3 regions of the Ensifer canadensis genome follow, and region 2 is predicted to be linked to each of the others. Evidence: predicted binding sites of a transcription regulator. Region 2 holds the regulator's gene; each other region holds the start of a gene.
What was found. Region 2 encodes LexA, which represses DNA repair genes until DNA is damaged. Its sites were predicted from a motif close to TGTTCNNNNTGTGTTCNG; they were not measured.
Positions count from the first base shown of each region.

Region 1: J3R84_RS02420 (PA0069 family radical SAM protein) is a predicted target of LexA. The motif match lies at 7,578-7,595, and genes of this name have one in related genera.
Region 3: recA (recombinase RecA) is a predicted target of LexA. The motif match lies at 6,128-6,145, and genes of this name have one in related genera.

Region 1 is NZ_CP083370.1:503,724-514,069, reverse strand. It holds gene J3R84_RS02460 (S49 family peptidase) at 47-913, opposite strand; gene J3R84_RS02455 (tRNA1(Val) (adenine(37)-N6)-methyltransferase) at 990-1,766, opposite strand; gene J3R84_RS02450 (putative signal transducing protein) at 1,819-2,040, opposite strand; gene J3R84_RS02445 (polyprenyl synthetase family protein) at 2,149-3,165, shown strand; gene J3R84_RS02440 (tetratricopeptide repeat protein) at 3,330-5,162, shown strand; gene J3R84_RS02435 (4-(cytidine 5'-diphospho)-2-C-methyl-D-erythritol kinase) at 5,170-6,081, shown strand; gene moaB (molybdenum cofactor biosynthesis protein B) at 6,083-6,625, shown strand; gene J3R84_RS02425 (glycosyltransferase family protein) at 6,934-7,461, opposite strand; gene J3R84_RS02420 (PA0069 family radical SAM protein) at 7,661-8,818, shown strand; gene rnhB (ribonuclease HII) at 9,269-9,919, shown strand; gene J3R84_RS02410 (F0F1 ATP synthase subunit B) at 10,295-10,346, opposite strand, start outside.
Region 2 is NZ_CP083370.1:1,454,559-1,464,904, reverse strand. It holds gene J3R84_RS07245 (DNA polymerase III subunit delta') at 1-530, opposite strand, end outside; gene tmk (dTMP kinase) at 527-1,207, opposite strand; gene J3R84_RS07235 (D-alanyl-D-alanine carboxypeptidase family protein) at 1,288-2,448, opposite strand; gene J3R84_RS07230 (septal ring lytic transglycosylase RlpA family protein) at 2,509-3,540, opposite strand; tRNA gene J3R84_RS07225 (tRNA-Ser) at 3,817-3,906, shown strand; gene J3R84_RS07220 (DUF4242 domain-containing protein) at 4,580-4,870, shown strand; gene J3R84_RS07215 (IS110 family RNA-guided transposase) at 5,177-6,244, shown strand; gene J3R84_RS07210 (hypothetical protein) at 6,514-6,657, shown strand; gene J3R84_RS07205 (hypothetical protein) at 7,155-7,442, shown strand; gene J3R84_RS07200 (hypothetical protein) at 7,501-7,740, opposite strand; gene lexA (transcriptional repressor LexA) at 7,921-8,637, shown strand; gene J3R84_RS07190 (hypothetical protein) at 8,857-9,189, opposite strand; gene J3R84_RS07185 (hypothetical protein) at 9,832-9,978, opposite strand.
Region 3 is NZ_CP083370.1:1,597,182-1,607,527, forward strand. It holds gene J3R84_RS07860 (NADP-dependent isocitrate dehydrogenase) at 1-675, shown strand, start outside; gene J3R84_RS07865 (AraC family transcriptional regulator) at 904-1,755, opposite strand; gene alaS (alanine--tRNA ligase) at 2,020-4,683, opposite strand; gene recA (recombinase RecA) at 4,913-6,001, opposite strand; gene J3R84_RS07880 (carbohydrate kinase family protein) at 6,241-7,188, shown strand; gene J3R84_RS07885 (pseudouridine-5'-phosphate glycosidase) at 7,220-8,149, shown strand; gene cckA (cell cycle histidine kinase CckA) at 8,292-10,346, opposite strand, start outside.

The sequences.
Region 1 (10,346 bases), 950 kb from region 2:
TCTAATAAGACGCGCGGCGCTGTAGGCTCGTCGCACCGGTCGCGGCTCAAAGCCCGAAACGCGCCCACAATGCCCTTTCCTCTACTGCTTCGGCAAGACCCGCCATCGCAGAAGCCGCGATCGGTGCAGCGATATCGCCGGCAATCGATGCGCCGGTCTGGCGCCGCCCGAAAAGGCTGCGCGCCGGCTGGATCAGTTCGAGCCGCGCCTTCTCGCCATAGCGCTTCTTCACCTCGCCGCGCAGATCGCCGAGGCCGTCGATCAGACCCAGTTCCAATCCGCGCCGCCCAGTCCAGAAAAGCCCGGAAAAAACGTCGGGATGGTCGGCCAGCAGCTGTCCGCGGCGGGCCTTCACCATCTGGATGAAGGTGTCGTGGATATCGAGCTGCAGGCTCTTCAGGAACTCGATGTCGCGTTCTTTCTCTGGCTGGAACGGGTCGAGCATGACCTTGTTCTCGCCGGCGGTATAGACGCGCCGCTCGACACCGATCTTCTTCAACAGTTCCGGAAAGCCGAAGCCGCCGGAGACGACACCGATGGAACCGACGATCGACGTCGGATCGGCGATGATCTCGTCGCCGGCAAGCGCGATCATGTAACCGCCGGAAGCGGCCACGTCCTCGACGAAGACGAGCACGCGCTTCTTCTTTTCCTGGGCGAGATCGCGGATGCGCTGGTAGATCAGTCGCGACTGCACCGGCGAACCGCCGGGAGAGTTGATCGAAATCGCAACGGCCGGAGCCTCCTTCACCGCGAAGGCCTTCTCCAGCAGCGGCGCGACTGAGGCCAGATTGAGTGCCGGACGAAACTGGCCACCACCGGCCATGATTGCGCCGTGAAGCCGCACGACGGGGATGGCAATGCCATCCCGCCGAAAACGCCTCGGCATCAGCCTTTTGAAGAACCCGGCCATTTCAACTCCTGCAATACGAACACTTGTTCCTGCATGTATGCACTGGTCGTCCAAACGCAATGCCGGATACGGTAAATCAACGGCGCCGATAGGCAGCGCGTCCGTTGTTGAGATCGTCGACATCGCCGGCAAAGCGATGGGCGCCCTCCTCGTGCACCATCAGCGGCGCTCGCAGCACCAGCCGCTTGCGGCTCTGCTTGATCGCGGTCACGAGGATGCGCACGGCATTCTCGCCGGTGCGCGGATGCAGCGGCGTAATCTCGATACCGCCGAAGCGGCGGCCACAGGCGGCAATGATATCCGCGATCGATTCCGGCCGGGCGATCAGCGACAATTGTCCGCCCGGCTTCATGATCGCACCCGCCGTCTTGATCCAGATCTCGAACAGGCCGTCGCTCATCGCATGCGCCTCTGCCTTGAGGCTGTCCGGCGTGCGGCGGTCGGAAGCATCGTTGAAAGGGGGGTTCATGATCACGTGATCGAAGGCATCGTCGGGCAAGCCGGCGGCACGGCGCGCCCTGCCGGTAAGCGCAACGTCCGCCTCGATCACCGACACCCGCTCGGCGAAACGCCCGTTTTCGGGAAGCGCGAGGCTTCGGCGTGCAAACGCCGCCATGGTCGGCGAACGCTCCACCAGCACGACCTCGGCCAGATCGAGCCGCGAGGCGACCGCCATGCCGGCCGCACCCGCTCCGGCGCCAAGGTCGGCCACACGGCAGGCGCGGTCAGAAGCAACCAGCGAAGCGAGCAACATCGCATCCATGCCGGAGCGATGTCCCTGCCCCAGCGGCTGCACGACATGGAACCTGCCGCGGTGGAATGCATCGACCGTCTCAGACTCGACAAGCGTCATAGGTCCTTCGCTCATGGCCGATCGTCACACATAGGCGCCGACGAACCGCTGATCATGCCCGCAACTCCGCTTCCAACCCCGCTTCGACGAGGATGCGGCGCGCGGCATCGGCATCGTCGTCCGGCACGAGGAAACGGCGCGGCAGCAGGCCCAGCGATCCCTCCAGAATGCTCATGCCCTGATCGGCGATCAGGCTGTTGATACCGGCGTCCTTCATCAAGCTCTCGGCAAAAGAGAGCAGAACGACGTCGTTGGTGCGGATCAATTCCTTCATCCAGCGGTTTTTCCTGTCCTATTTCAGCAAGCGGGACAATTCGCCTCTTGCCGCACGTGCCCCCCCTTCCTATTGTCGAAAGCGACAATGAAAACAGGAGTCCCGGTGTTGGGCGTAGTGATACCGCTGGAAGACAGCAAAAACAAACTGGCGTCCGTGAAACCGCTCGTTGACTTGACGTCTCCCGACATGGAACGCGTCAACCAGCTCATCCTGTCGAGGGCCGGGTCCGACGTCCAGATGATTCCTGAGGTCGCCAACCACCTGATTTCCTCCGGTGGAAAGCGCCTGCGACCGATGCTGACGCTCGCCTCCGCCGCGATGTTCGGTTACGAGGGCGACGCTCACGTCAAGCTCGCCACCAGCGTCGAGTTCATGCATACGGCAACGCTGCTGCATGACGATGTCGTGGACGAAAGCGACCTGCGCCGCGGCAAATCCACCGCTCGGACGATCTGGGGCAACCAGGCAAGCGTGCTCGTCGGCGACTTCCTGCTCGGCCAGGCCTTCCGCATGATGGTCGATGTCGGCTCGCTCGATGCGCTCGACGTGCTGTCGACCGCTGCGTCGGTGATCGCCGAGGGCGAGGTGCTGCAGCTTTCCGTCGCCAAGAACATGGAGACGACCGAGGACGACTATCTCCAGGTCATCCGCGCCAAGACCGCAGCGCTGTTCGCCGCGGCCGCAGAAGTCGGGCCGATCGTCGCCCAGACCAGCAAATCCGACCGCAATGCGCTCAAATCCTACGGCATGAATCTCGGCCTCGCCTTCCAGCTCGTCGACGACGTGCTCGACTATGGCGGTTCTGCCAGCGATCTCGGCAAGAATGTCGGCGACGATTTCCGCGAAGGCAAGATCACCCTTCCGGTGATCCTGTCCTATCGTCGCGGCACACCGGAGGACCGCGCCTTCTGGCGTCAGGCGATCGAAGGCGGCGACAGCAGCGATGCCAACCTTGAAAAGGCGCTCGGCCTGATCAAGCGATATGGGGGCTTAAGCGATACCATCGCCCGTGCCCAGCACTATGGCACGATCGCGCGCGATGCCTTGGCACCGCTCCCGGTTTCGCCGTGGAAATCGGCGCTGGTCGAGGTCATCGACTTCTGCATCGACCGGGTCAGCTGACGCGCGCGCCCGGCCGAACCTGGACATCCAAGAGGAATTTCTTGCCGCGTTGCGCCAAAAAAGCCATTCTGTTCCTCAAGAGTTGTGCCAGGCAACACGTGGCTGATTCCAAAACAACCCTCAGTCGTGCGCAAGGCCGAGAGATCGGCAATGAAAGGTTTGACATGCGGCAAAAGACGATCCTCCGCCTTCTCAGCGGCGCTGCACTGATAGCTCTTGCCTCGGTCAGCGGCAGCTACCAGGCTTTCGCCGAGGAAAAGGCCGCCGTCGAAGAGACCGAGCCTTTCGACATCACGTCCGTCAACACCTTTGCAGGTGCGTTCCTGGCTGCCCGCACGGCCGACACGGACCGTGACTTTGCCGCAGCCAACGAGCTTTACCGCATCGCCCTGCAGTTCGAGCCGAACAACAACGAAGTCAAGCAGCGGCTGATGATCACCCTGCTGATGGCCGGCAAGTTCGACGATGGCGCCAAGATCGCCGAGCAGTTGAAATCCGATCCCGCTGTCGAGCGCATCACCACCGTCATCCGTGCGATCGAGGCGATCCGCAAGCGCGAATACCGCAACGCGCAGAAGCTCTTGAACTATGAGGGCCCGAACGACCTCGACCGGCTGATGAACGGCCTGCTTTCGGCCTGGGCCAAATTCGGCCAGGGCAAGCCCAAAGAGGCGCTGGCGCAGGTCAACGGTCTCGAAGGACCGGACTGGTTCCGCGTATTCAAGAATTATCATGCCGGCGCGATCGCCATCGCTTCCGGTGACAAGGCCACCGCTCGCGCCAAGCTCAACGACGCGATCCTCGATCGCGAAGGCGGCAGTGCTGCGCCTGACACGTTCATGCGGGCGGTCGAGGCATTGGCGCGCTTCGAGGCGCGCGAAGGCAACAAACAGAAGGCGCTCGACACGGTCGCCGTCGGCGAGAACATGGTCAACAACTACACCCCGCTCGAGGCACTTCGGAAAAACATCGAGACCGGCCTACCCCAGGAGCAGCAGGTTAAGAACGCATCGCAGGGTGCGGCAGCCGTGCTGTTTTCCATCGGCGGCGCGCTCAACCGTGAAGGCGCCGAAGACATCGTCTCGCTCTATCTGCAGACGGCGCGTCGTCTCGACCCTGACAGCGCCGACATTCTCGTGATGCTTGCCGGCATCGCCGAGAACCTGAAAAAGCCGAAGGAAGCGATCGAGCTTTACCAGAGCGTGCCCGAGGCTTCGCCGATGCGCCGCCTGTCCGAGCTGCAGCTTGGCCTCAGCCTTGCCAGCATCGGCAAGGTGGATGAAGCCAAGAAGCACTTGAAGGCGCTGATCGACGTCGACCCGAAGAATATCCGCAACTATCTCGCCTATGGCAGCGTGCTTTCCGATGCCAAGGACTACAAGGAGATGGGCGAGCTTTACGACCGCGCCGTCGACGCGATCGGCCCTGTGCCGAAGCGCAGCGACTGGACCGTGTTCTTCCAGCGCGGCATCGCCTATGAGCGCCAGAAACTCTGGGACAAGGCCGAGCCGAGCTTCCGCAAGGCCCTGGAACTCAACCCGGATCAGCCGCAGGTGCTGAATTATCTCGGCTATTCCTGGGTCGACATGAACATCAATCTGGAACAAGGGCTCGACATGATCCGCAAGGCGGTCGAGTTGAAGCCGGACGACGGCTACATCGTCGATTCGCTCGGCTGGGCCTATTTCCGCATGAACCGCTTCGACGATGCGGTGGTCGAGCTTGAAAAGGCAGCCGAGCTGATGGCCGGCGACCCGACCATCAACGACCATCTCGGCGATGCCTATTGGCGCGTCGGCCGCAAGCTGGAAGCCGTGTTCCAATGGACCCAGACGCTTGAGCTGAAGCCCGAAGAGGAAGAGATCCCGAAGATCAAGGCCAAGATCGAAAACGGCCTGCCGGCGCTTAAGGAAGTGGTTCCGGCCTCTGCCGACGCCAAGGAAACAGCGCCGAAGAAGGTCACCCCGGAGGCGCCTGCGCCGGACAAGAAGTCCTGATCACAGCATGCTTCAAGGCGAGATTGCGGGCTTCGCGCTGACACGGGCGGCGCCCGCCAAGATCAACCTGGCACTGCATGTCGTCGGCCAACGGGCCGACGGCCACCATCTTCTCGAAAGTCTCGTCACCTTTGCCGATCGCGGCGACCGGATCGGCCTGACTCCGTCGGAGCAGGACCGTTTCACTCTGTCCGGGCCATTCGCCGCCGAATTGTCGACGACGGGTGACGACCAGGATGGCAATCTCGTGCTCAAGGCGCGGGACCTGCTGCGCCAGGCTCTGGCATCGCAGGGCGTCGACACCGGCCCGGTCCACATTCATCTCGAAAAGAACCTGCCCATCGCCTCGGGCATCGGCGGCGGGTCCGCCGATGCGGCCGCAACGCTTCGCGGCCTTCTCGACCTCTGGAAGACCGGCATCGAACCGGCGTTGCTCGCCGCCTTGGCGCTGAAACTCGGCGCCGACGTGCCAATGTGCCTAGACGGCAGGTCGCTTATTGCCAGTGGCATCGGCGAAGAGATCACCCCTGCCATTGAGCTTCCCTCCTTCCCGATCGTGCTGGTCAATCCTCTGGTCGCGGTCTCGACGCCGGTGATCTTCCGGACGCTGGAAAAGAAGAACAACCCACCGCTTGTGATCCCGGATGGCCTCGGCTCCCCTGCGGCCTGGCTTTCGGCCATGGCGGCGATGCGCAACGACCTGGAGCCGCCGGCGCGCCGGCTGCAGCCGGTAATCGCCGACGTCTCCGGCGCGCTGGCAACAACCGGAGCCGCGCTGGTGCGGATGTCCGGTTCAGGCGCCACCTGCTTCGGCCTGTTCGACAGCGACGAAAGCGCGCAGCGCGCCGCCTACACTCTTTCTGCCGCCCATCCTGAATGGTACGTTCTCGCCGGCAGAACCGTGGGCAGAGGGAAATAGAATGGCCGGGATCAATGACAATCGCCCTTTCGTCCCCGTCGGCATCGCCATACTGACAGTGTCCGACACGCGCACGCTGGCCGACGACAAATCCGGCGACACGCTTGAGGCGCGGGTGCGCGACGCCGGTCATCGTCTGGAGGCACGCGCAATCGTGCCGGACGATCGGCAAAGGATCCGCGATCAGGTGGAGGCCTGGACGCTCGACGAGACAATCGACGTGGTGATCACCACCGGCGGAACAGGCTTCACCGGCCGCGACGTCACGCCGGAGGCGCTCGAACCGCTGTTCGAGAAACGCATGGATGGCTTCTCCGAAGTTTTTCACCGGATTTCCTACGAGAAGATCGGCACCTCGACGATTCAGTCGCGCGCGACAGGCGGTGTCGCCAACGCCACCTTCATCTTCGTCCTGCCGGGGTCCCCCGGGGCCTGCAAGGATGCCTGGGACGGCATTCTCAAGCAACAACTCGACTACCGGCACATGCCGTGCAACTTCGTCGAGATCATGCCGCGGCTCGACGAGCATCTGAAACGGGGCTGACGCCTCAATCGGCGACCCAATTGTGCCGCGAGACAAGCCTGTTCCCTGGGGAACTGCGAAACCCGCAACCGCCTGCTACAGCTTCCAACGTCAGCTCGCATTGAGGGATCGCAACGAGATCCGAGCAAATCCTTCGACCGGAGCAAAGACGGCCCATCGCCGATGTCCCCCCAAGCGATGGGAACAAAAACATACGACGCGCGGCTCGCCCGGTCGCTCGGACAAGACTTTGCTAGCAAGGAAATTTGGTAGCCGCTTGGAGGTGCCGTCCGCAGGACAGGCACCTTTTTTGTTGGAGCGAATTTACTCTAGGCGCTCTGCCTGCTGTCAACGGCGACCCAGGCGGGGACAAGCTCCGTCGCAAGCTTTCGAACGGCGCGGATATTCGTCATTTCGCCCAGCGGCATCTTCCCGCGCGCGATCGCCAAGGCGTCGCGCTTGTGCACGAGGAAGCCCGCCTCCAGCGGCTTTACGCGCCGCGCGAGACGATGCAGCAACGGCTTGCGGTGCATTCGCGATGGCGAGAAACGGGCCGGCCCCTTGTGAAGCGACACATACTCGACGAGCTCATCCACCCAGCGCCCTATCGGCCGAGCACCGGGCTCAAGCAGCATCAGCCACTCGCCGCGCGCGGAGCACACGATTTCGCCCAGATCCCAATCGACGCAGAAACGGCAGCCGGCGGCATCTGCCACGCGCACCGACCCGTCCTTCGAGCCATGATCGAGGATGATGACATCGCTGACCAAACCTTCGACGGCGCCTGCCACGAGCACGGACAGCGTCTGTGCCAGTTCCGCCTCGTTGTCACGTGTTTCCATGATGATCGTCAGCATAGCTGTTCCTACCGCATTGCAGCGTAAAATGCTACATCCGCGTGGCATGACCGCGCCCGCGATTTGTCCGATCGCCAAGTCATGCCGGTCGCTCTCGTTTCAGCACGCGCGATTTTTGTTCTTGAATTGTTCTTGTTTTCGCGATAGGAAAATAATCAGAACAAAACGGGATCAAACGGGTGATCCCTCGGAGATTCCGATGAAAGAGCTGTCTCAGATCAGGCAGGGTGCGCTTGCACCCGCCAACACGGCAGAGGTTGCCGAAGCATTGATGAGCGGGACCGGTCTCAGGATCGAGAATGACCGTCGCCGCGGGCGGGGTGCCGGACTGAACATGTCGGGCCGCTTTGAGCCGCAGGCGCGCGAGGTCTTCGACGACGGTTGGGAGAGCCTTGAGGACCTGCCTCCCTTCAAGACCGAGGTGCAGGTGGAAAAGCCGCGCTCGGTGATCAGCCGCAACGATTCTCCCGACATTTCCTTCGATCGCTCGATCAACCCTTATCGCGGCTGCGAGCATGGATGCATTTATTGTTTTGCCCGTCCGACACATGCCTATATGGGGCTTTCGGCCGGCCTCGATTTCGAGGCGAAGCTCTTTGCCAAGCCCGACGCCCCACGCCTGCTGGAGCGCGAGCTCGCCCGCACGGACTACAAGGTGAGGCCGATTGCGATCGGCACCAACACCGATCCCTACCAGCCGATTGAGAAGGAATGGCGGATCATGCGCCAGATCCTCGAAGTGCTGCAGGCCGCCAACCATCCTGTCATGATCGTGACGAAGTCGGCGATGGTGACGCGCGACATCGATCTGCTTGCACCGATGGCAGAAAAGGGACTTGCACGGGTCGGCATTTCGGTGACGACGCTCGACCGAAAGCTGGCGCGTACGATGGAGCCACGTGCTTCGACCCCTTCCAAACGACTGGAAGCGATGCGCGCCCTCACCGAAGCCGGCATTCCGACCGGCGTGCTGGTGTCGCCGATCATCCCGGCCCTCAACGATCATGAGATCGAACGGGTTTTGGAAGCCTCCCGATCGGCAGGAGCGCTGGAAGCGACCTATGTGCTGCTGCGCCTGCCGCTGGAGGTCAGCCCGCTCTTTCGCGACTGGCTGCTGCGGAACTATCCGGACCGCTATCGGCACGTCATGTCGCTTATCCGCTCGATGCGTGGCGGCAAGGATTATGACGCCGAGTTCGGCAAGCGCATGAAGGGCGCCGGTCCCTATGCCTGGCAGATCGGCCGCCGGTTTGAACTTGCGGCCAAACGCCTCGGTCTCAACCTCAATCGTCGACAGTTGCGCGACGACATTTTCGTGCCGCCACTCGGAACCGGCGTCCAGCTATCGCTGCTCTAGAGCATTTCCAGGAAAAGTGCGAAGCGGTTTTCCGTCAGGAAATGCGTAAAAACAAGGAGATAGAGCGTTCCGCGATTCCGTCTAAATCGGAACGCCCTAGCGGCAATCGGTATTGCGTATGTCGCTGGAGAAGTGGAGTTTTCGACCGCTCAGGTCAGGAATGCGAGGTGTGGCCTGAAGGCAAAATAACCTCAATGGTTGGCCGGAATGGGCAGGCATCGGTCTTGAGACGCCCGGTTCCCTGGATCGGCTGCGATTTGGGAAGCAGGTCACGGCGCAAGTTCATGCGAGCAGCGTCCCTCGCGCGTCATATCTGGCGCGCGGCGACAGAATTGAATTCCGGCGTCTCCTCCGTGCCTCATCAGGATGACGCTGGCATACCCCCCGGCTGCCGCCGCACTCAGATCGGGGGACTTGAAGAGAATCGGTCGATCATGCGAGTTTCGCCGCATGTCACATCGCAGATCGACCGATTCTCCCCTTTTCCCGGATATTATCCTTGCGCCCGATTTCAGCTTTGAACTGGCTGCCAGAAGGGACGGCGCCTGGCCGGTCGCTGGCGCCGACGAGGCCGGCCGAGGGCCGCTTGCCGGACCCGTCGTTGCCGCCGCGGTCATCCTCGACCCGGATGCCATCCCCGAAGGCCTGAACGACAGCAAAAAATTGAGCGCCGCTGAGCGCGAACGGCTGTTCGATGAGATCCTGGCAACCGCCACCGTTTCCATCGCCTCTTCCTCGGCCACCACGATCGATACCATCGATATCCGCAAGGCAAGCCTCGAGGCGATGCGACGGGCCGTCGACGGCCTGTCCCTGACCGCGCGTTTCGTGCTGGTCGATGGCCGCGATGTTCCGCCCGGTCTTGGCTGTCACGCCAAGGCGGTGGTCAAGGGCGACGCCCGCTCGCTCTCGATCGCCGCGGCATCGATCGTTGCCAAGGTGACGCGCGACCGGATGATGGAACGGGCCGATGTCGCTCACCCCGGCTACGGCTTTGCGGCTCATGCCGGCTACGCGACAGTGGTGCATCGCAAGGCAATCGATGCCAAGGGCCCCTGCCCGCTGCATCGCATGAGCTTCCGTCCGCTGCGCAAGGATTGACGTTCGGCATCGTTGAAACCTCGCCGTCTGGATCGACACAAACCGATGCCGATGGCGGCCCCCCCGGAAGGTGCGCTTGACGGCGCAGCGCGTCATAGACGGAGACAGACGAGCGGTGACGCGGCAGGCTTTGCTGTAGCCATGTCTCCGCCCCCTGCCGAGCCGCTCCGGTCACCGCATCTGCGGTAATCCGCCGCCCGCCCCTGACCATCGGCCGGCGTTCCGCGGGGTTTCCCCCCTTATCGAGCCCAAACAGGTTCCGGACGTCACGGAAGACATCCCGAACTGGCGCTCGCACGCATCACCCAAGGCTATCCCAAAAACAAAAAGCCCCGCACGTGGCGGGGCCTTTAAATCGTATCTTGCAGCCGAGGCTTAGTTCAGGCGCGACTTGACTTCGCCAAGTGCCTTCTTGAACAGCTCGCTC
Region 2 (10,346 bases):
GGCGCGTGGGTCAGCACCAGGAACAGCGACCGACGCGGCGGTTCCTCGAGAATTTTCAGGATGGCGTTGGCGGCGTTCCGGTTGAGATCGTCGGCCGGGTCGATGATGACGATGCGCCAGTTGCCGGTGCCGGATGTCTGCGAAAAGAACTTGCCGGCCCTTCGCACCTCGTCGACGGTGATGGCACCCTTGACCCTGCCCGTCTTCTCGTCGACCGGCCGCGTCAGATGCAGAAGATTGTGCGATGCGCCGGAGGCCAATTGCCGGCCGACGATCGAGGCCGGGTCGGGATCCTCAAGCCTTTCGGGCGCAGTCGCGGGATCCGGGTGATTGAGGATGTGGCTGGCGAAGCGAAACGCAAGCGTCGCCTTACCGATACCCTCCGGCCCTTCGATCAGAATGGCGTGGTGTCCCTTGCCCGAACGGTAGCTCTGGGCCAGAAACGCTTCCGCCTGCTCATGACCAAACAGCCGGTCGTTCTGGACCGGCGCGATTGCCCCTTCAAGTACACCTGGCGCTTCCGACGTCATGGTGCGGACCCCGCATTCGAAGGCCCGGAGACTTCAGCGTTCGCAAGCAAGCTCTCTAGCAGGCCGAGCACCTCTGCGGCAATCGCCTCGGCGGATTGCGTCGCATCGATAACCCGGCACCTGTCCGGATCCGCCCGTGCGATATCGAGGAAGGCCTCGCGGCGCTTTTCATGCGTCTCAAGCTCTTCCTTCTCGAAACGATCCGGGCTGTCATCGCCGGCGCGGCGTTGGGCGCGCTCGAGACCGATAGTCGCCGGCAGATCGAAAATCACGGTCCGGTCCGGGACTACGCCATTGATGGCAACCCGCTCCAGCGTCTCGACAAAGGCCGGCTCCAGATTGCCGGTGATGCCCTGGTAGACGCGCGACGAGTCCATGAAACGGTCGCAAAGCACGATCGTTCCCCCAGTCAGCGCCGGCCGGATGACCTCTTCGACATGATCGCTGCGCGCCGCAGCAAACAGAATGGCTTCCATTCGGACGCCGAAGGCTTCGGCCGCCCCCGAAAGCAGCACATGGCGCACCGCTTCGGCCCCGACCGATCCGCCCGGCTCGCGCGTCGTCAGCACCTTGTGGCCGAGCGCGCGCAGAGAATCGGCGAGCAGGCGCAACTGGGTCGATTTGCCGGCCCCTTCCCCGCCCTCGAATGTTACAAACAGACCTTTTGCCAGCGGCACAATGCTTTCCTATATCGGCATGCGATTTGGCTCTGTTTAGCCGATTGGCCCACCCGATGAAACCGCCAGAACCGGTTTTGTTACAGCCAGAAGAAGAAGAGTTCCTGCAGAGCGTCGAGCGCGCGGCTCGCCAGTGTCCCTTGGCCCACTGCTCCCGCCGTCTTGACCGGAACCTCGCGTAGCAGCTTTTCGCCGTTCCACAGTCGGACGACACCGACCTCGGCGCCGGCTTCCACGGGAGCGCGCAACGGCCATTTGTAGACGACACGGGCCGTCAGGCGTTCCGGGTTGTTGACCGGCAGCAGCACATCAACCGGCCCACCAGCGACAAGCGCGACATGGGAGGCCGCACCGCCGTAGATACTGGCCTCGCCGATCGCCTCGCCATCAGCAAAAATTCGCCGCTTTTCGAACGCCGTCATCGCCCAGTCAAGCACCTTGCGGCTTTCCTCCGTACGCTCCTTATCGGTATCGAGCCCGCCCATCGCGAGATAGACACGCCGGTCGCCACGCTGCATCGATGCGGCCAGCGAAAAACCGTAGCCTTCGGCAAAACCCGTGGCGACACCATCGACCCCGAGTTTGGCCGCGATCAACGGGTTCTTGTTGCGCTGAAGGATCTTGTTCCACTCGAACTCAGGCTGGGCGTAGAGCCGATAGAGATCGGGGTGCGCCTCGTGCAGATGACGGGTCAGCGTCACCAGTTCGGTCATAGTGATCCGGTTCTGGGGATCCGGCAGACCTGTGGCGTTACCGAACGTGGCGATAGGCATGCCGAGTTCGCGAGCGCGGGCCGTCATCTTTTCGGCAAAGGCGGTTTCGCTACCGGCCATCCCCTCTCCGAGGATGATGCAGGCATCATTGGCAAGCTGAACGGCCACCCCTTGCAACAGATCGGCCACGCGAATGCGCGACTTCAGCGCAGCAAACATCGTCGAAGTGCCGGATGGGGCGCCGCCCGTGCGCCACGCGTGTTCGGAAACGTCGAAGGCCGTTTCGGCCGAAAGCTCACCCTTGGCGATGGCCTCGGCCACCACTTCCATCGTCATCAACTTGGCAAGAGAGGCGGGCGGAACCGGTTCGTTCTCGGCGCGGGAAAACAGAACGGTGCCGGTTTCGGCATCCACCAGCAGGATCTGCTTTGCCTTGGTGTCAAACGCCACCGGCGGCGTCTGAGCCGCTGCCGCACTCGCGAGCAACGCCGCAAGGCCGAACGTGACCGTAAGCATCATCAAGCGCATGGGAAACTCCGGTTTCCCATTGGGCATAGCAGCGTCATCAGAATGGTACAACGCCCCAGGTTACCTGAGCGAACCGGTTCTGCCTTGGCGCTTCGCATGGGCAACGATGGATTCAGGCGTAAGCGGATTGGTCTCGACCATGATCGCTTCAAACGGCGATTCCGCATCGCTTACCCGCACTTCCACATAGGCGGCCGCATAGGCCATGTTGCCGTCAGGCATCGGAATGTATTCCGGTCGCTCGCGCGGGATCGGCCCGATTTCCGGAAGCATGACGAACTCGCTCAGCGACGGCGGTGCTGCAAATTGCGGGACAGGTGCAGCCAACGCCGTTACCGTACCGGCGGTATCAAGGGACGATTTCGGCGGAATGACCAGCGTTCCCAACTGGTTGCGCATCGGCTCATTCGAGGCGACCATCACGCCGGTTGCGATCTGGCCCTCCGGCATGACGCCCGGACTGCGGTCGCCCTTCGTGACATAGGACGCCATGAGATAGGGCATGTCGTTGCCTTCAAGCGGTGCGCGGCCGACATATTGCACCCGAACCTTGGCACTGCCCTTCTGCTTGATATCGAGCAAATCGGCTGTCTTCGACGAAACGTCGATGATGCGGCCATATTCATAGGGACCGCGATCGTTCACACGAACGATGACGGAAGTGCCGTTTTCGGTGTTGGTGACACGCGCATAGCTCGGCAGCGGAAAGGTCGGATGCGCGGCGGACAGATGAAGCTTGTCGTAGACTTCGCCATTGGCCGTCAGGCGACCATGAAAGGCCGAGCCGTACCAGGACGCGACACCGGTCTTGTTGTAACCGAAATCTTCCTTCGGCTGGTACCACTTGCCCTTGACCTGATAGGCTTTGCCGACCTGAAAGCGGCCGCCGCCCTTCGGAATATTCTTGCCGGTAGCGACACGGGGGCTCGCCTTCACGCCATAAACGGACTCAGCAAAGTATTCTTTGCTTCTCGACTTGCTCTTCTTGATACTGGACGTCGATCCGCAAGCCGCAAGCGTTGCGCAAAGCACAGGGACCGCCGCAAGGCGCAGTCCCTTGATCAGATATGCCGCATTTTTACTGGATGTCATCTGTCCCACAACATCATTCGAATAAGCCGTACTCGAAACCTTCCACTCGTGCCCCCAGCGGAAATCTCGGCGTCCCGAAACGGAACAGTCGATTAATCATGACAGCAACAAGGCAAAATTGCGAACCGACGAATGGCTGACGGCTCGAAATCTCCAGTTATGGTTTACGAATGGTTACCCGGACAAAATGGGCAGCGGATGCGCCAAGAAAATCTTTCCGCCCACGCATGTTAAATCTTGCAAAGCAGCAAGGCTTCGCGCAATAACGCCCTGCCCGGAGGAGTGGCCGAGCGGTTTAAGGCACCGGTCTTGAAAACCGGCGTGCGTGAAAGCGCACCGTGGGTTCGAATCCCACCTCCTCCGCCATGGCTGTCTCATTTTTCGCCACCCATTATTGCGCTCGGTCGCCAAGTGAATGCTTTGGCGGCGAACGCATACAAGTTTTGCGAGTATTCCCCGATCATAGCCGCAGCATTGACGGCGCTTGCAAGGCGGTGGCTCGACCCGCTTGCCATCCCAGATAATTTGAGGGAAAGTCTGATTCCGGCCCATCGAGCCCTGGGCGATCTCCCAGAACTAGAGAAAACCATGCCTCTTAAATATTTGACGACAGCCGCTTTTCTCGCGCTTCTTGCGCTTGCCGGATGCGCAAGCACCGGCGGCAGCAACACGACCTATGCGCAGTGGCAAGGTCCAACACCTGTACCCGATCCGTCTGCGGCGAGTCCCGGCGGTTTCCGGCTCAGCTACTAACTTGCGCTAGTATACGCGTGTCGGACGGAGCGCATCGCGCGCTCCCATCCCCGGCCGCGCGATTTCAGTCGCATAGAGCTATTGGCCGCGAGATATTGTGATCGCGGGGCGATACAGGCGCCCATCGTTTGATCGGACGCCAGTCCCGGTGGAGCCCCTTCCGCTGCTTGATCCTATACTTCCAGGGAAATCGTCGTGAATCGCCGCATCACCGGTGGAAAGTATTGACTTCAATTATATTAGATATTCTTGATATTCAGTCCTCCAACAACCGAGGAACTGAACGATGCCCACCTACATCATTGAACGCGACGTCCCAGGGGCCGACAAGCTCAACCAGGACGACCTTTGCGCATTATCGGCAAAATCCAATGCTGTCGTCGCCGATCTTGGCGTACCATATACATGGATCACCAGTTATGTCGCCGGCGACAAGATTTACTGCGTCCACGAGGCATCAAGCGCCGACGTCATTCGCGAACATTCGGAACGCGCCGGATTTCCGGCGAACAAGATAACCGAAGTTGCTGCCGTCATAGGGCCTGCGACAGCATCCCAGGGGCGCAACGGTAAGTGACCGAAGCGACGTTATCATCGCAGTGCCCGGACACCGGGCACGAATGCGCGACGCAACGCCGGCAAAACAGTGATCCACCGGCACCGTCATTGACTTACGGCGGTATCAATGCAGGCTGGTTTGCCGGCATTCGGCGCCCATGCAGGGTTCCCCGGCACACCTTCCAAGGAGGTGGCATGAAAGCAGCCGCGTCCCAGGAGAGAACGGACCATTGAGATGCAGGTGATGATCGAGGGACAGTCACGCTTCCGGCCTTTCGGCTTACCTTATTGGGGTTTCGAAGATCTCAACAAGGGAGTTGGAAGCATGACTGCCTCTTATGATTACCATATCGGCGTCGACTACCACAAATCCTATAGTCATCTGGTGGTGCAGGACAGCAGCGGCAAGACGCTCAGATCGGGCCGGGTGAAGAACGATCGCCAGTCGCTCGGTGGGTTTCTCGAACGCTACCGCGAGAACTCGCATGCCGTGGTCGAGGCGACGCGCAACTGGATGGTGATGTACGACTGGCTCGACGACATTTGCGATGATGTCGTTCTCGCCCATCCTTTGAAGGTCAAGGCGATTGCCGACGCCAAGATCAAGACCGACAAGATCGATGCGACGGTGCTCGCGCATCTGCTCAGGGCCGACCTGGTGCCGGAGGCCTGGGCGCCCAGCGAACGAGCAAGAGACCTGCGCGTCGCCCTGCGCGAGCGGATGTTTTACGTGCGGCTGCGCACGATGACGAAGAACCGCATTGTCACGGTGTTTGATCGCTATCCGGAGCAGACGGCACAGCTGAAGAAGCTCGGGGATCTGTTTGGCAAGGCCGGCCGCGTCCAGCTGGCGCAAGTCAACGTCTCGGAGATCGACCGCATCCAGATCGACCGTGGCCTCGCCTTCATCGGCGACATTGACGTGCGGATCAAGCAGTCGGAAGCAACGATCCGGGCGATGACCAAGGCCAATGCCAACGTCAAGCTGTTGAAGACGATCCCCGGCATCGGCGAGTTCTTCGCCCGGCTGATCGACGCGGAGATTGACGATGTATCCCGCTTTCGCAATCCGAAGAAGCTCGCCGCCTATGCCGGACTGGTGCCCTCGACCTATTCCTCCGGCGGCAAGACCTTTCACGGCAAGATCATCAAGCAGGGCAACAAGTGGCTGCGCTGGGCTTTCGTCGAAGCCGTCACCCCCGCCATCGCCAGCGATGCGCAACTTCATGACCAGTACGAGCATCTGAAGATCAGAGGAACCAACAAGGCGCGTGTGGCGATCGCGCGCAAGCTTTTGACGATCGCCTTCCAGATCCTGCGTGACCAGCGCGCTTACGAGCCGCGCGGCACCAGCACCACGGAAGGCGCGTCGACGATATCCCGGCTGTCCTGATTGTCGTCTAGCGAGCCCGGCAGGACTGGGCTGCGCTCCTCAAGGAGAATGGGAAGCCGGGAGCCGAACGCCACTCTGTGACCGAAGCCAGCACGGCATCAGGGTCACGCATTGGAGACTGGTTCAAGAACCGAACGGCAGATGCCTGTCGCGCGGAAGGAAGAGATTTAGCCGATCGGCGAAAATGCCGATCAATAACCAACCGAACCCAAGGAAAAGCCGCCAATCGAAGGCGTTTCGCCCCTTGTGTTCTTTCATTGGAGACGATCATGGCAAAAGGTCAAGTGCGAAGTAACCGCGAGGTTAGAAAGCCAAAGAAGGACAAGACTGTCAAAGCCGCCGTTGTGACGGAAGGCTCACAGGTGAAGCTGGCCGGCAGCAGTTTCTCCCTGGGCAAGAAAGACAAGAAGTAAGACGGTCGGCTTTAACCTCTCGAACTAACGACACGAGAGAGATATCCGTCAGTGGCCAGTCGAACTGGGGTGCGCAACGTCTCCGCGACATCCCGGCGCGACTGGTCGAGCACCCGCGGTCAGATGCCGGTTTCGTAGCGCGTTTGAACGTCGTATGTATTTGGCTGGAGATGCGAAGATCGCTACAGGCGGATGCCGCTGGCCACTCGCACTCCATTACGGCGTCCAACATCATCGGAAGCATTTGCGGCGGGTATTGTTGATCAGCTGCCAGCGCCACGCTTTGAGGCGGGCGCCGGAAAATCGAAAACGCCAACGCACCTCACGCCAATCTTTGTGCCTTCATTGCCACAGCTTGAGCACCAGTGCTCGCCTTTCGCAAAGAACTGTTGAACACGGCACAGTGCCCGGCATGCTTGCTGGACTTCGGAACGAAAGCACGGTTCACATCGTTAACCAAACCATCGCCGCCACCTCTGATCTAGTGGACGTTCACCGTGCTTGCAGCCTTGCTTATCGCCTCGATTATCGCATCGCCTAACATCGCCCTCAGCGCTGCCACGGTCGACGACCTGCAAGCCGACTTCGAAACGGCCGTGCCCTGCCAGCAGATAGACGGCCGGAACGTTTGGAAGGGAACGATCGCCTACTACATCCAGTCCTTCGTCTATCAAGGCGACACGCCGGTCGCGACCGAAGCGGCCGACGCTGTGCTGCCGGAGGACAACTCCGCGGAAACCGTCAAGGAATTCGAGGACGCCTGCTCCGCGACGCAGCCGGCCTGATTCAGGCCTCCTCTAGCAGATCGCCCATCGATATTTCTGCTGATCCCTTGATGGCAGGCTATTTCCACTGCGTCCCATCGGCCGCGGCGCAACCGTGCGGCGGGTGTCCGTTGCCAAATGTCAGCTTCAGCCGGTCACAACCCCATTGATTGAGCGGCCCGGGCATCGCCGCATTCAACGCGATACCAACTTCGTCAAACGGGCTCTGCTTGTTATCCACGTATTGATACCAGCGAAACCCAAGGATCGCGGTCGCGGCGACAACGATGGTCAGCAAGATTTGAATCAGCTTCGTCATTAAACCCTCATTCCATAAACGGAAGGAGGCATATCAGCCTCGCGCGGCGCGTGCAGCGACGAGTTGGTCAATCTGCGCTTGATTGAACCAACATTCACAGAATTTTAGGCACTTGCGGAACACATATGGAACAGATAGTGTCTGTTCTTGATTTGTTTCACGCCTCTGGAGCGACTTGCCATGCTGACCCGCAAGCAACAGGAATTGCTTCTTTTCATCCATGAACGAATGAAGGAGTCCGGTGTACCGCCGTCCTTCGACGAGATGAAGGATGCACTCGACCTGGCATCCAAGTCGGGCATTCACCGGCTGATCACAGCGCTCGAGGAACGCGGCTTCATACGCCGGCTTCCCAACCGCGCCCGAGCGCTCGAAGTCATCAAACTGCCGGAAGCCTATGCTGCGAGCGCGCAGCCCCGTCGCGGGTTTTCGCCGAGCGTCATCGAGGGTAGCCTTGGCAAACCGCCCGCCCCTGCCCCCGCGGCGAAAACGCTGCCGGTTGCCGACAACAGCTCCGTGTCGGTTCCAGTGATGGGCCGCATTGCCGCCGGCGTGCCGATCTCGGCGATACAGAACAACACCCACGACATTACCGTGCCGCTCGATATGATCGGCAGCGGCGAGCACTACGCCCTTGAAGTGAAGGGTGATTCGATGATCGAGGCCGGCATTTTCGATGGCGATACGGTGATCATCCGCAATGCCACCACGGCCAATCCCGGCGATATCATCGTGGCACTAGTCGATGACGAGGAAGCAACGTTGAAACGCTTCCGGCGCAAGGGCGCTTCAATTGCTCTAGAGGCCGCCAACCCGGCCTATGAGACGCGCATCTTCGGGCCTGACCGGGTCAAGATTCAGGGCAAGCTCGTCGGCTTGATCCGCCGCTACCACTAAGCCCGTCTCACGCCAGCGCAATTCGAGGAAAAGTGCGGAGCGGTTTTCCGCCAGGAAATGCGTAAAAACAAATAGATAGAGCGCCTAGTGACTCCGTTTAAACCGGAAACGCTCTAGCCGCCTTCATGCCGGCCAGCCGCTCTCTTACTTCAACGTCTCGCCACATAGGGTAGCGAGACGGAGATTTTCGGATCGAGTGTTTTTCACGCTCGACGGATTTTACTCGTGAATCGAGTACTCGCCCAACTCGCAGAGATCCTGCTTGTCTTCAGTCGTGTCGAGACCGGAACCTTCTTCGAATTCAAAGCGCATGTCGTATTTGCAGACATCACGTCCGTCGGCGATGGTAATTTCCATGCTTTCGCCCGGATTAAGCACCTGCCGCCCGAAGACGTCGTCTTCCCACTGATCAACACCGACCGGCGATGTGTAGAAGTTCGTCAAAACGGCATTCGTCTTGTTCTTAAGCTGAAAGACGAGATCCTCAGCGCTTGCGGTGGCCGTCGTTACGGCAAGAATGGCAAGAGCAGTCAGGGCGATCTTATATTTCATTTTATGTCTTTTCCTCCATTGTTGGCTTTGTTTGACACTACCTATACGGGTCGCGCTGTTGGGATATTCATTCCCAGTTCTGTCTAGAGACAATATTTTCAGCACTGACAATAGTGACCGAATCACCATTTCGGGGCGCGTCCTCGCAAGGCCATGTCGTTGGCGACTGCGGACGTTCGCAAACTGGCGGGCAAGCGCAGCCCGGTCGAATTGCGCTTTGAAAACAGTGGTTGGCTGCGATGCGGGCAGCCTCGCTGCGCGTGTTGGACGCGCCGCATTGGCCCATGTTCCTTGCCCCCCGAAAACCGTACCTGCGTGCCGGCAGCATGTCCTTTGCGCAGGCACGCACAGCGTTTCACATTCGACAATCGGGCTGCTATTGACGGAGAACCGCTTTAGCCAATCGCGCAGGCGCTGGGTGACTTGTTGCTTTCATCGTGCGAGGGGCTGAATCACGCGCTCGCCGCCCTATCTACGTCACACTTTCGTTGACGCTCGCAACGAGCACGCGGCCGCTTACGCCACCGATGGCCGGTATTTCGACCGCCTTCGGATCTGCGTTCGCCTTGAACCTCGCGTGGGGCGTCGACCGCCAGCGGCATTCGCCGCTGCCAAACCTGTTGAGCGTGTGGCCGATGGCGCTCAATTCTCCTGAACGGAAACCCCGTCCTGGCCAATCTTGATCTCTACGCCGGTCGGTTTTGTTTCCTCGCGGTAGACATAGGCGCCGAGACCAATGACGGCGACGGCGAGCATGGCAATGATCAGATAGAGCCCATTACGGTTCATTCAGCAATTCCTCGCTTGGGTACGGTATGGGTAACTAGGTTCGTACCCAAGAAAGGCAACGGTGCGACGCGGACTGTTCGCTCCTCGCGCGGATGATGCAGGACGGATGCGAACGGCCGTAGGCTTTTTCTCCGCACGATCCGTTGGCCGAGCGCTCTTGCGACGCATCGGCTCGGGCCGCGGAACGTCCCCGACGTGGAGCACGAAAGCGTGCTGGCGCACGTATCGGGCACTTGGTCTGAATATGTGCCCGATGCGCGACGAGACGCCTCGTACCCCGCGCCTGAGCCCAATCGGCTGATGGCCCTACAACGAACGGCCTCAACGGGAGTGCGGTCCTCTGGATTGAGACTGCCCCCGAATGCGCT
Region 3 (10,346 bases), 140 kb from region 2:
TACAACCTCGACGATTCGATCACCGAATTCGCCCGCGCTTCGTTCAACTACGGCATCCAGCGTAAGGTTCCGGTCTACCTCTCGACCAAGAACACCATCCTCAAGGTCTATGACGGCCGCTTCAAGGACATCTTCCAGAAGGTCTTCGAGGAAGAATTCGCCGAGAAGTTCAAGGAACTGAAGATCTGGTACGAACACCGCCTGATCGACGACATGGTCGCTTCGGCGCTGAAGTGGTCCGGCGGCTACGTCTGGGCGTGCAAGAACTACGACGGCGACGTCCAGTCCGACATCGTGGCTCAGGGCTTCGGCTCGCTCGGCCTGATGACCTCGGTTCTGATGACGCCGGACGGCAAGACGGTCGAAGCAGAAGCGGCCCACGGCACCGTGACCCGTCACTACCGCCAGCACGAGAAGGGCGAAGAGACCTCGACCAACTCGATCGCTTCGATCTTCGCCTGGACCCGTGGCCTTGCCCATCGTGCCAAGCTCGACGGCAATGCCGAACTCGCCCGCTTCTCCGAAACACTGGAAAAGGTCTGCGTCGATACCGTCGAAGCCGGCTTCATGACCAAGGACCTGGCGCTCCTGATCGGCCCCGACCAGCCGTGGCTCTCGACCACCGGCTTCCTCGACAAGATCGACGAGAACCTGAAGAAGGCAATGGCTGCCTGATCGGCACACGCCATCGACCCGAATGCGAAACCCGGCCTTGTGCCGGGTTTCTTTTTGGTTGGATAGCCGCAGTTCCAAGAACCTCTGGCGACCCATTCCCTCTGTCATGCTCGGGCTTGACCCGAGCATCCAGGCCAAGCCTCTTGAGCCCAAGGACATCTGTGCGTTGGCGACGGCTCAGGTGGATCCTCGGGGCAAGCCCGAGGATGACGAGAGAAGTCGAGCGGGTCATTTCAGCGGCAGATAGATCTCGCTCAAGAGCTCGGTCGGCGGCACGTCGCGCGGATTGTTGAGATACTTCTCGAACATCAGGCTGTCGCGCACCTCGCGGCCGGATTGCGGCAGCCACGTGCCGTAAAGCCATTGATAGGCCAAGGGCATGTCCGCATAGGGGCCTTTGTGGCGCAGAACGGCATAGCGTCCGCCCTCGAGCGTCTGGGGTGTCAGCGGTGCATCGGCAGGCAGGGTCTCCTTGGCGGTGACGCAGGCAAAGGAGCGCAGCCTGTCCGCCGGCACCAGTTCCGGATCATCCAGATAGATGCCGATCATCTCCATGTCCGGACGATAAAGATTGCGCGAAATCAGTGTGCCGTAGAGCGTCTCGAATGCCTTGCCGATGCCCATATAAGAGCCGGAGTGGGCGACGCCGACGAGATCGAAGCCGTCGATCTCCTTGAGGGTGACTTCATACATATCCGCAATTCCTTCCGATGAAGCGGTTTCGAAGGTTTTGTGGCTGCCCTCCCTCCGATACCGCGCCGGCGGCAGTCCATAGACGGCCTTGAAGGTGCGGTTGAAGGATTGAATATTGGGGTAGCCAGAGCGCTGCGCGATCGCTTCGACAGGAAGATCGGACTGCACGAGATCGGCGGCGGCCTTCTGCAGCCGTAGCCGCTTGACCGTTGCCGCCAACGTCTCGCCGTGGACGGCCCTGTAGATTCGGTGCCAGTGGTGTGGCGACAGGCAGGCGATTTCAGCGAGACGGTCGAGATCGAGCTCCTCGTTGAGATGGCCGTAAATGTAGTCGCTCACCCTGTGCAGCCGTCTTTCGTAGCTTGCCCAGGTCGCCCGCTCGTCCATGTCTAGCCCTTCGCGCTTTGCTCACGGATCGGTAGACCATAGACGACTTTGACAAATCCTGCGGAGTTTTGCGGCGAGCATGCAGAGGGGGCAATCGCAATCACAAAAAAGGACGCCCGAAACCGGCGCCCTTTTCAATTTCACGTTTCTGCGCCTACAGCGCCGCGCATCAAGTATGACGCGCAAATGGCACTGTAACACCTTAAACTTGCTGCATAATTTTATCCCCCAATCGCATCCGATTTGAGGAATTATGCAGTGTCCTTAGCCGGCCAATGCAACGGCAACGGCCTCGATCGCGTCGGCTGCCTTCTCGCCGTCAGGGCCGCCGGCCTGCGCCATATCAGGGCGGCCGCCGCCGCCCTTGCCGCCAAGGGCGGCCGAGGCGATACGCACGAGATCGACTGCGCTGACCTTGGAAGTCAGATCGTCGGTGACAGCCACGACTGCGCTTGCCTTGCCATCGCCGGAAACGCCGACGAAGGCGACGACGCCGGAGCCGAGGCTCTTCTTGCCGTCATCGGCCAGGCTCTTCAGATCCTTTGGTTCGACACCGGAAACGACCTTGCCGAGGAAACGCATGCCGGCGATGTCGCGCGCGGCATCGGTCGATCCGGCCTGACCGCCGCCACCGAGCGCCAGCTTCTTCTTGGCTTCCGTCAGTTCGCGCTCCAGCTTGCGGCGCTCGTCGAGCAGTGCCTCGACGCGGCCGAGCACGTCGCCCGGCTGAACCTTGAGCGTGTTGGCAAGCGTCTTCACCCGCTCGTCCTGCTCGTTGAGATAGGCACGGGCTGCCTCGCCCGTCAGCGCCTCGACGCGGCGCACGCCGGCGCCAACGGCACTTTCGGAAACGACGCGCACCAGACCGATGTCGCCGGTTGCCGAAACGTGGGTGCCGCCGCAGAGTTCGACCGAATAGGCACGGTTGGCCTTGGAGCCGTGAATGCCCTGCCCCATGGACACGACCCGCACTTCGTCACCGTATTTCTCGCCAAAGAGCGCCATGGCGCCTTCGGCAATCGCATCGTCGACGCTCATCAGGCGCGTGGTGACCGGCGTATTCTGAACGATGATCTCGTTTGCCATCTCCTCGACGATCTTCAGCTCCTCGGCCGTCATCGGCTTCGGATGCGATACGTCGAAGCGCAGGCGCTCGGGCGCAACCAGCGAGCCCTTCTGCGCCACATGGGTGCCGAGCACCTCGCGAAGCGCCTCATGCAGCAGATGGGTGGCCGAATGGTTGGCGCGAAGGCGCGAACGGCGGGCATGATCGACTTCGAGCTGGGCCGCGTCGCCGGTCTTGATCGTGCCTTCGGCAACGACGCCGAAATGAACGAACAGGCCCTCGCCGCGCTTCTGCGTGTCGGTCACAACAAGCTTGCCGCCGTCGGTGGTGATCGTCCCCGTATCGCCCATCTGTCCACCCGATTCGCCGTAGAACGGCGTCTGGTTGAGGACGATCTGGACGGCTTCACCCTTGGTGGCCGACTGAGCGACAGCGCCATCGCGCAAGATCGCCTGGACGACGCCTTCGGCAACTTCCGTATCGTAACCGAGGAACTCGGTCGCGCCGTGCTTTTCGCGCAGCTCGAACCAGATGGTTTCGGTTGCCGCTTCGCCGGAGCCTGCCCAATTGGCGCGGGCTTCGGCCTTCTGCCGCTCCATGGCGGTCGTAAAGGCGTCGGTGTCGACGCTGATGCCCTTGGCGCGCAGCGCATCCTGGGTCAGGTCGAGGGGGAAGCCGTAGGTATCGTAGAGCTTGAAGGCGGTTTCGCCATTGAACTGATCGCCTTCGGAAAGGTCGGCCGAGGCTTCGGACAGGAGGTTCAAGCCACGCTCCAGCGTCTTGCGGAAGCGGGTTTCCTCGAGCTTCAGCGTCTCCGAGATCAGCGCCTCGGCGCGCATCAGTTCCGGATAGGCGCGGCCCATCTGGCCGACGAGCGCCGGCAGCAGCTTCCACATCAAGGGATCGCGGGCACCGAGCAGCTGCGCGTGGCGCATGGCGCGGCGCATGATACGGCGCAGCACATAACCACGGCCCTCGTTCGACGGCAGCACGCCATCGGCGATCAGGAAGGCGGACGAACGCAGGTGGTCGGCAATGACGCGATGGCTGGCGCGCTGGTCGCCTTCGGCCTTGACGCCGGTTGCTTCTTCAGACGCGGCAATCAATGCGCGGAAGAGATCGATTTCGTAGTTGTCGTGCTGGCCCTGCAGCACGGCTGCCAGGCGCTCGAGGCCCATGCCGGTGTCGATCGACGGACGCGGCAGGTTGACGCGCTCTTCCTTGGTGATCTGCTCGTACTGCATGAAGACGAGGTTCCAGATCTCGATGAAGCGGTCGCCGTCCTCATCGGCAGAACCAGGAGGCCCGCCCCAGATCTTGTCGCCGTGGTCGTAAAAGATTTCCGAGCAAGGACCGCAAGGGCCGGTATCGCCCATGGCCCAGAAATTGTCGCTGGTCGGGATGCGGATGATGCGGTCGTCGGAAAGGCCGGCGATCTTTTTCCAAAGGCCAAAGGCTTCGTCGTCGGTGTGATAGACCGTGACCAGCAGGCGCTTGGCGTCGAGGCCATATTCCCTGGTGATCAGGTTCCAGGCAAGCTCGATAGCGTTTTCCTTGAAGTAATCGCCAAAGGAGAAATTGCCGAGCATCTCGAAGAAGGTGTGGTGGCGCGCGGTGTAGCCGACATTGTCGAGGTCGTTGTGCTTGCCGCCGGCGCGCACGCATTTCTGCGCCGTCACGGCCGTCGAATAGGGACGCTGCTCAAGCCCGGTGAAGACGTTCTTGAACTGGACCATGCCGGCATTGGTGAACATCAGCGTCGGGTCGTTGCGCGGTACCAACGGGCTCGACGACACCACCTCATGACCATTCCTGCGGAAATAGTCGAGAAACGTCGACCGGATTTCATTCACGCCGCTCATCTTGCGTCCTATCTGTGCACCAATTCAGGCCCAGGCCCCGGCATCTGCCGCGCCACTCGCCGTTATCCTTCGACCCCGCGGCCATCGCTGACGGCTGCGCCCTCCAACGCCCTCGGTCGCCGGAACCACAGGCTTTTATCGTTCGCGTATCATGCTGTCCAGACGGCAGCAAAAAACCGGCCGCCGATGAAGGCGACCGGTTTTGAAAGCTTGAAGCTCGGCTCGCTGCTTATGCTTCGGCAGCGTCGTCGCCGTCGTCGGGTTCCGGACCACCATTCTCGAGGAACCGGTCGGCGATCAGGCCGGCGTTCTGACGCAGAGCCGTCTCGATCTCGCGCGACAGGTCCGGATTGTCCCTGAGGAACGACTTGGCGTTCTCGCGACCCTGGCCGAGGCGCTGGCTGTTATAGGAGAACCAGGCACCGGACTTCTCGACGATACCAGCCTTGACGCCGAGATCGACGAGTTCGCCGGTCTTCGAGACGCCTTCGCCATACATGATGTCGAATTCGACCTGCTTGAAGGGAGGCGCCATCTTGTTCTTGACGACCTTGACGCGCGTCTGGTTGCCGACGACTTCTTCGCGCTCCTTGACGGAACCGATACGGCGGATGTCGAGGCGAACGGAGGCGTAGAACTTCAGCGCATTGCCGCCCGTCGTCGTTTCCGGCGAACCGAACATGACGCCGATCTTCATGCGGATCTGGTTGATGAAGACCACCATGCAGTTCGACTTCGAGATCGAGGCGGTCAACTTGCGCAGCGCCTGGCTCATCAGACGGGCCTGCATGCCCGGCAGGCTGTCGCCCATTTCGCCTTCGATTTCGGCGCGCGGCACGAGCGCTGCGACGGAGTCGATGACGAGAACGTCGATCGCCCCGGAGCGTACCAGCGTATCGGTGATTTCGAGCGCCTGTTCGCCGGTATCGGGCTGCGAGATCAGCAGGTTTTCGAGATCGACGCCCAGCTTGCGCGCATAAACCGGGTCGAGTGCGTGTTCGGCGTCGACGAAGGCGCAGATGCCGCCCTTCTTCTGTGCTTCTGCGATGGTCTGCAGCGCCAGCGTCGTCTTGCCCGAGCTTTCCGGACCATAGATTTCGACGATGCGGCCCTTCGGCAAGCCACCAATGCCGAGTGCGATGTCCAGGCTGAGAGAGCCGGTCGAAACCGTCTCGATCTCGATGATGCTGTCCTTCCCACCGAGCTTCATGATCGATCCCTTGCCGAACGACCGTTCGATCTGGGAAAGTGCCGCTTCAAGTGCCTTGCTTTTATCCACCGATTTGTCCTCTACGAGCCGCAAAGAGTTTTGTGCCATTTGGTCCACCTTTAGGTTATTGAAGCTACCGAGGCAATGAAGCCGCCGCACGAGTTTTTGTACATGTTTTGTTCCGTTTTTGCAAGAGCAGGACAAGACATTGAAAAATAGGAATTATTCGGATTGTGTTCGATTCATGTTCACGCTTTGCTGCGTAATTTTTTTGGCAGCGCCAGGCGCACCCTGAGACGATGAACCCTCCCGATCCGATTCGGCCGATAGACAGCAGAGGAACATTCATGAAGGAAGGCGAAATCGCCGTCTTCGGCGGCGCTCATATCGATCGGCGCGGCCGCATCTCGGGCACGACCGCACCCGGTTCGAGCAACCCCGGCACCTGGTTCGAAGAGGCAGGTGGCGGCGGCTTCAACGCTGCGCGCAACCTGGCACGACTGGGTCATAGCGTCCGGATGATCAGCACGCGCGGTGGTGACGCTGCTGGCGACATCGTGACGGCGGCCGCAGCGGCTGCCGGCGTCATCGACAATCCCCTCACCTTTCTCGACCGCCAGACGCCGAGCTACACTGCGATCATTGAAAATGACGGCAACCTGGTGATCGCCCTTGCCGACATGGATCTCTACCGGATGTTCTCGCCGCGCCAGTTGCAGCGGCGCGCATTGCGCGATGCCATCGCCGACAGCCGGCTGGTGCTGACCGATGCGAACCTGCCCGAAGAAACCATCGCCGCCCTCGTAGCGGCGGCGTCGACGGATGGGCGCATTGTCGCCGGTATCGCCGTATCGCCGGCAAAGGTGATCCGATTCCAGCCGAGCCTGGTCAGGCTCAGCTTCCTGTTCATGAACGAGGCCGAGGCGCGGGCGCTCACCGGCAAGGATGCGGCGGATGCTGAGGGTTGGCCGCCGCTTTTGCGCGCCGCCGGGCTCAATGGCGGCGTCGTTACCCGAGGCGGCAGAGCGGTCGTCGCCTTCGATCGCGAAACCGTCTGCGTCGCGACGCCGCCGGCCCTGCCGGAGCTCGCCGATGTTACCGGCGCCGGCGATGCCCTGGCATCAGGCTTCCTCACCGCCCGTCTTGCCGGCCATGATCTGTCGGAATGCCTGCGGCGCGGCATTGCCGCCGCCGGCATTACGCTTCGCTCTCCCTTGGCCGCCTCGGAACAAATGTCGCAGGCCAACCTCGAACAGGCACTGGCCCTTGTGCCGGCACCTCAAATGCTGGCATGAACGCCGCCAGCCGAACTCCCAAGGAAAAACCATGACCAAACCCGCTTCCCCCTTCCTGCCGATGGAATATTCCGACGAGGTTGCAGCCGCCAAGGCACGCGGCGCGCCGATCGTGGCACTGGAATCGACGATCATCACCCATGGCATGCCCTATCCGGGCAACCTCAACATGGCCCGCAGCGTCGAAGCGATCATCCGCGACCAGGGTGCCGTTCCGGCGACGATCGCCGTCATTCACGGCGTTCTGCATATCGGCCTTGACGATGCGAAGCTGGAAGAGCTGGCCAAGACCGAAGGCGCGATGAAGGTATCGCGCGCCGATCTCGCCTTTGCCATCGCCGAGCGCCGCACCGGCGCGACGACCGTTGCCGCCACCATGATCGCCGCTGCCCGCGCCGGCATCCGCGTCTTTGCGACCGGCGGCATCGGCGGCGTGCACCGCGGCGCCGAGCTGAGCTTCGACATCTCCGCCGACCTCGACGAACTGGCACGCACGGCCGTCATCGTCGTTTGCGCCGGCGCGAAAGCCATCCTCGACATTCCGAAGACGCTCGAGGTCCTCGAAACCCGCGGCGTGCCTGTTGTGACCTATGACAGCGACGTGTTCCCGGCCTTCTGGTCGCGCGATTCGGGCCTCAAGAGCCCGCTGATGCTCAACAGCCCAGCGGCAATCGCCAACTTCCAGAACATGCGCGAACTGCTCGGCGTCGATGGCGGCATGCTGATCGCGAACCCGGTTCCGGCCGAAAGCGAGATCGCGCGCGAGGAGATGGAAATCTACATCGGCCGCGCGCTCGACAACGCCGAACGCGATGAGATTTCCGGCAAGGAGGTCACCCCGTACCTGCTCGACAACCTCTTCCACATGACCGAGGGCCGCAGCCTCGAAACCAACATAGCGCTGGTCGAGAACAATGCCCGCCTCGCCGGCGAAATCGCTGTGGCGCTGACCGCGAAGTAGTCGACTGACATTAAGATCATAAGAGAAAAGCCCGGCGCGAAAGCGTCGGGCTTTTTGTTGGACTGCAATTCTTGGCGAGCGCCGAAATGCGCGCCGCGATTTCTCAGATTCGCTCAATGCACTGCGCAGTTTCGCGCACGCCTCAGGAGTCCAGCATCTCGCGCACGGCCACGGCCAGTTGCTTCAGCGAGAACGGTTTCGGAAGGAAGCCGAATTTGGCGTCGGCAGGAAGATTGCGGGCGAAGGCATCTTCCGCGTAACCCGAGACGAAGATGAACTTCAGGTCCGGGTACTTCTTGCGCAGCTCCGTCAAGAGTGTCGGCCCGTCCATTTCCGGCATCACCACGTCCGAAACGACGATATCGACGGCGCCATCGAGCTCCTCCATGATCTCGAGTGCTTCGACGCCAGAGCCTGCCTCGTGCACGGTATAGCCGCGGGTCTCGAGCATGCGCTTGCCGCCGCGGCGGACCGCTTCTTCGTCCTCTACCAGGAGGACGACGGCTGAATCACCGGTGAGATCGGTCGGTTCCTCGGTCTTGGCGACTGGCTTGGCGACAGCTTCAGCCGGCGGCAGCGTCACCGCCCCATTGGATGCGCCCTGCGTCGGTTCACCCGCGGCTTCCGGAATGTCGATATGGCGCGGCAGCAGGATGCGGAAGGTGGTTCCCTTGCCGACTTCGGATTCCGGATAGATGTAGCCGCCGGATTGCTTGACGATGCCGTAGACCATCGAAAGACCAAGGCCCGTGCCCTTGCCGACTTCCTTGGTGGTGAAGAAGGGCTCGAAGATCTTGTCGAGAATTTCTGGCGGAATACCGGTTCCCTGGTCGGAAACCTCCACCATGACGAAATCTTCCTCCGGCAGTTCGCGCCGGCCAATGGCCGCGATTTCCGTTGCCGGCAGATTGCGCGTGCGAAGCGTGATGATGCCGCCTGACGGCATGGCATCGCGCGCATTGACGGCAAGGTTGAGCAGCACCTGCTCGAACTGGCCGAGATCCGTGCGCACCGGCCAGAGATCGCGCCCGTAGTCGACTTCGACCTTGACGTTGGTCCCGGTCATGCGATCGACGAGCATGCGCAGGTCGCCGATCACGTCGGTCATGCTCAGCACTGTCGGCCGCATGGTCTGCTTGCGCGAGAAGGCGAGCAACTGCCTGACGAGCACCGCCGCACGATTGGCGTTGCGCTTGATCTCCATCAGATCGGCAAAGCTCGCATCGGCCGGTCGCGCCGACAAAAGCAGGTGGTCGGAGGACAGCAGGATCGCCGTCAGCACGTTGTTGAAATCGTGCGCGATGCCGCCCGCAAGCGTGCCGACCGCATTCATCTTCTGCGTCTGCGCCATCTGGTTTTCGAGCGCCTTCTGCTCGGTAATCTCCAGCGCGTAGATGATCGCTGCCTCTTCCGGAGCCTGATCGCTCTGGTCGATGACGGCATTGATATAGAAGCGGAAATGCCGCTCGCCATCGGCCGGGTGCAAGGCGTCGATCGGCGCGATATCGCCCTGGCGATCCTTGGCGGCGGCAAGCGCCTCATGCAGACGGCCCTTTTCCGTCGGATGCACCACCGTTTCGATCAGCGCGCCACGCTCGACATCGTCCTGGGAGACAAGGCCGGAAAACAGCTTGAGGAACGGCGCATTGGTGCGAAGGATGCGACCGTTGCCGTCGACCGAGGCGATGGCCATCGGCGTATTGTTGAAGAAGCGGGTGAAGCGCATCGCAGCGCTCGACGCCGACTGATCCTCGTCCTCGCCGCCGTCGCGCGACATGACGATGGTCCGGCTTTCGCCGGGCGCGCCATCGCGTGCCGACGACACGCGGTGCACCATGCGCACCGGCAGGCTCTGGCCGTTGGACTTGCGCAGATCGAGATCCAGCACCTTGGTCTTCTTCAGGCCTGGCTCCGCCTGCACCGATTGCACCAGCGTCAACCCCTCGCCGGCGACAAGATCGCCGATGCTCATGGAGCCCGGCTGGAATTTTGTCAGGTCGATGCCCAGCCAATCCGCAAGGGTAGCGTTGATGTAGAAGATCTCGCCCTTGCGCCCGGCGGAGAAGAAGCCGGCCGGAGCATGGTCGAGATAATCGATGGCGTTCTGCAGTTCCTTGAAGAACCGCTCCTGGTCGTCACGTTCGGCGGTGATGTCGGCAATCTGCCAGAGATAGAGCGGGTTGCGGTCACTATCTTC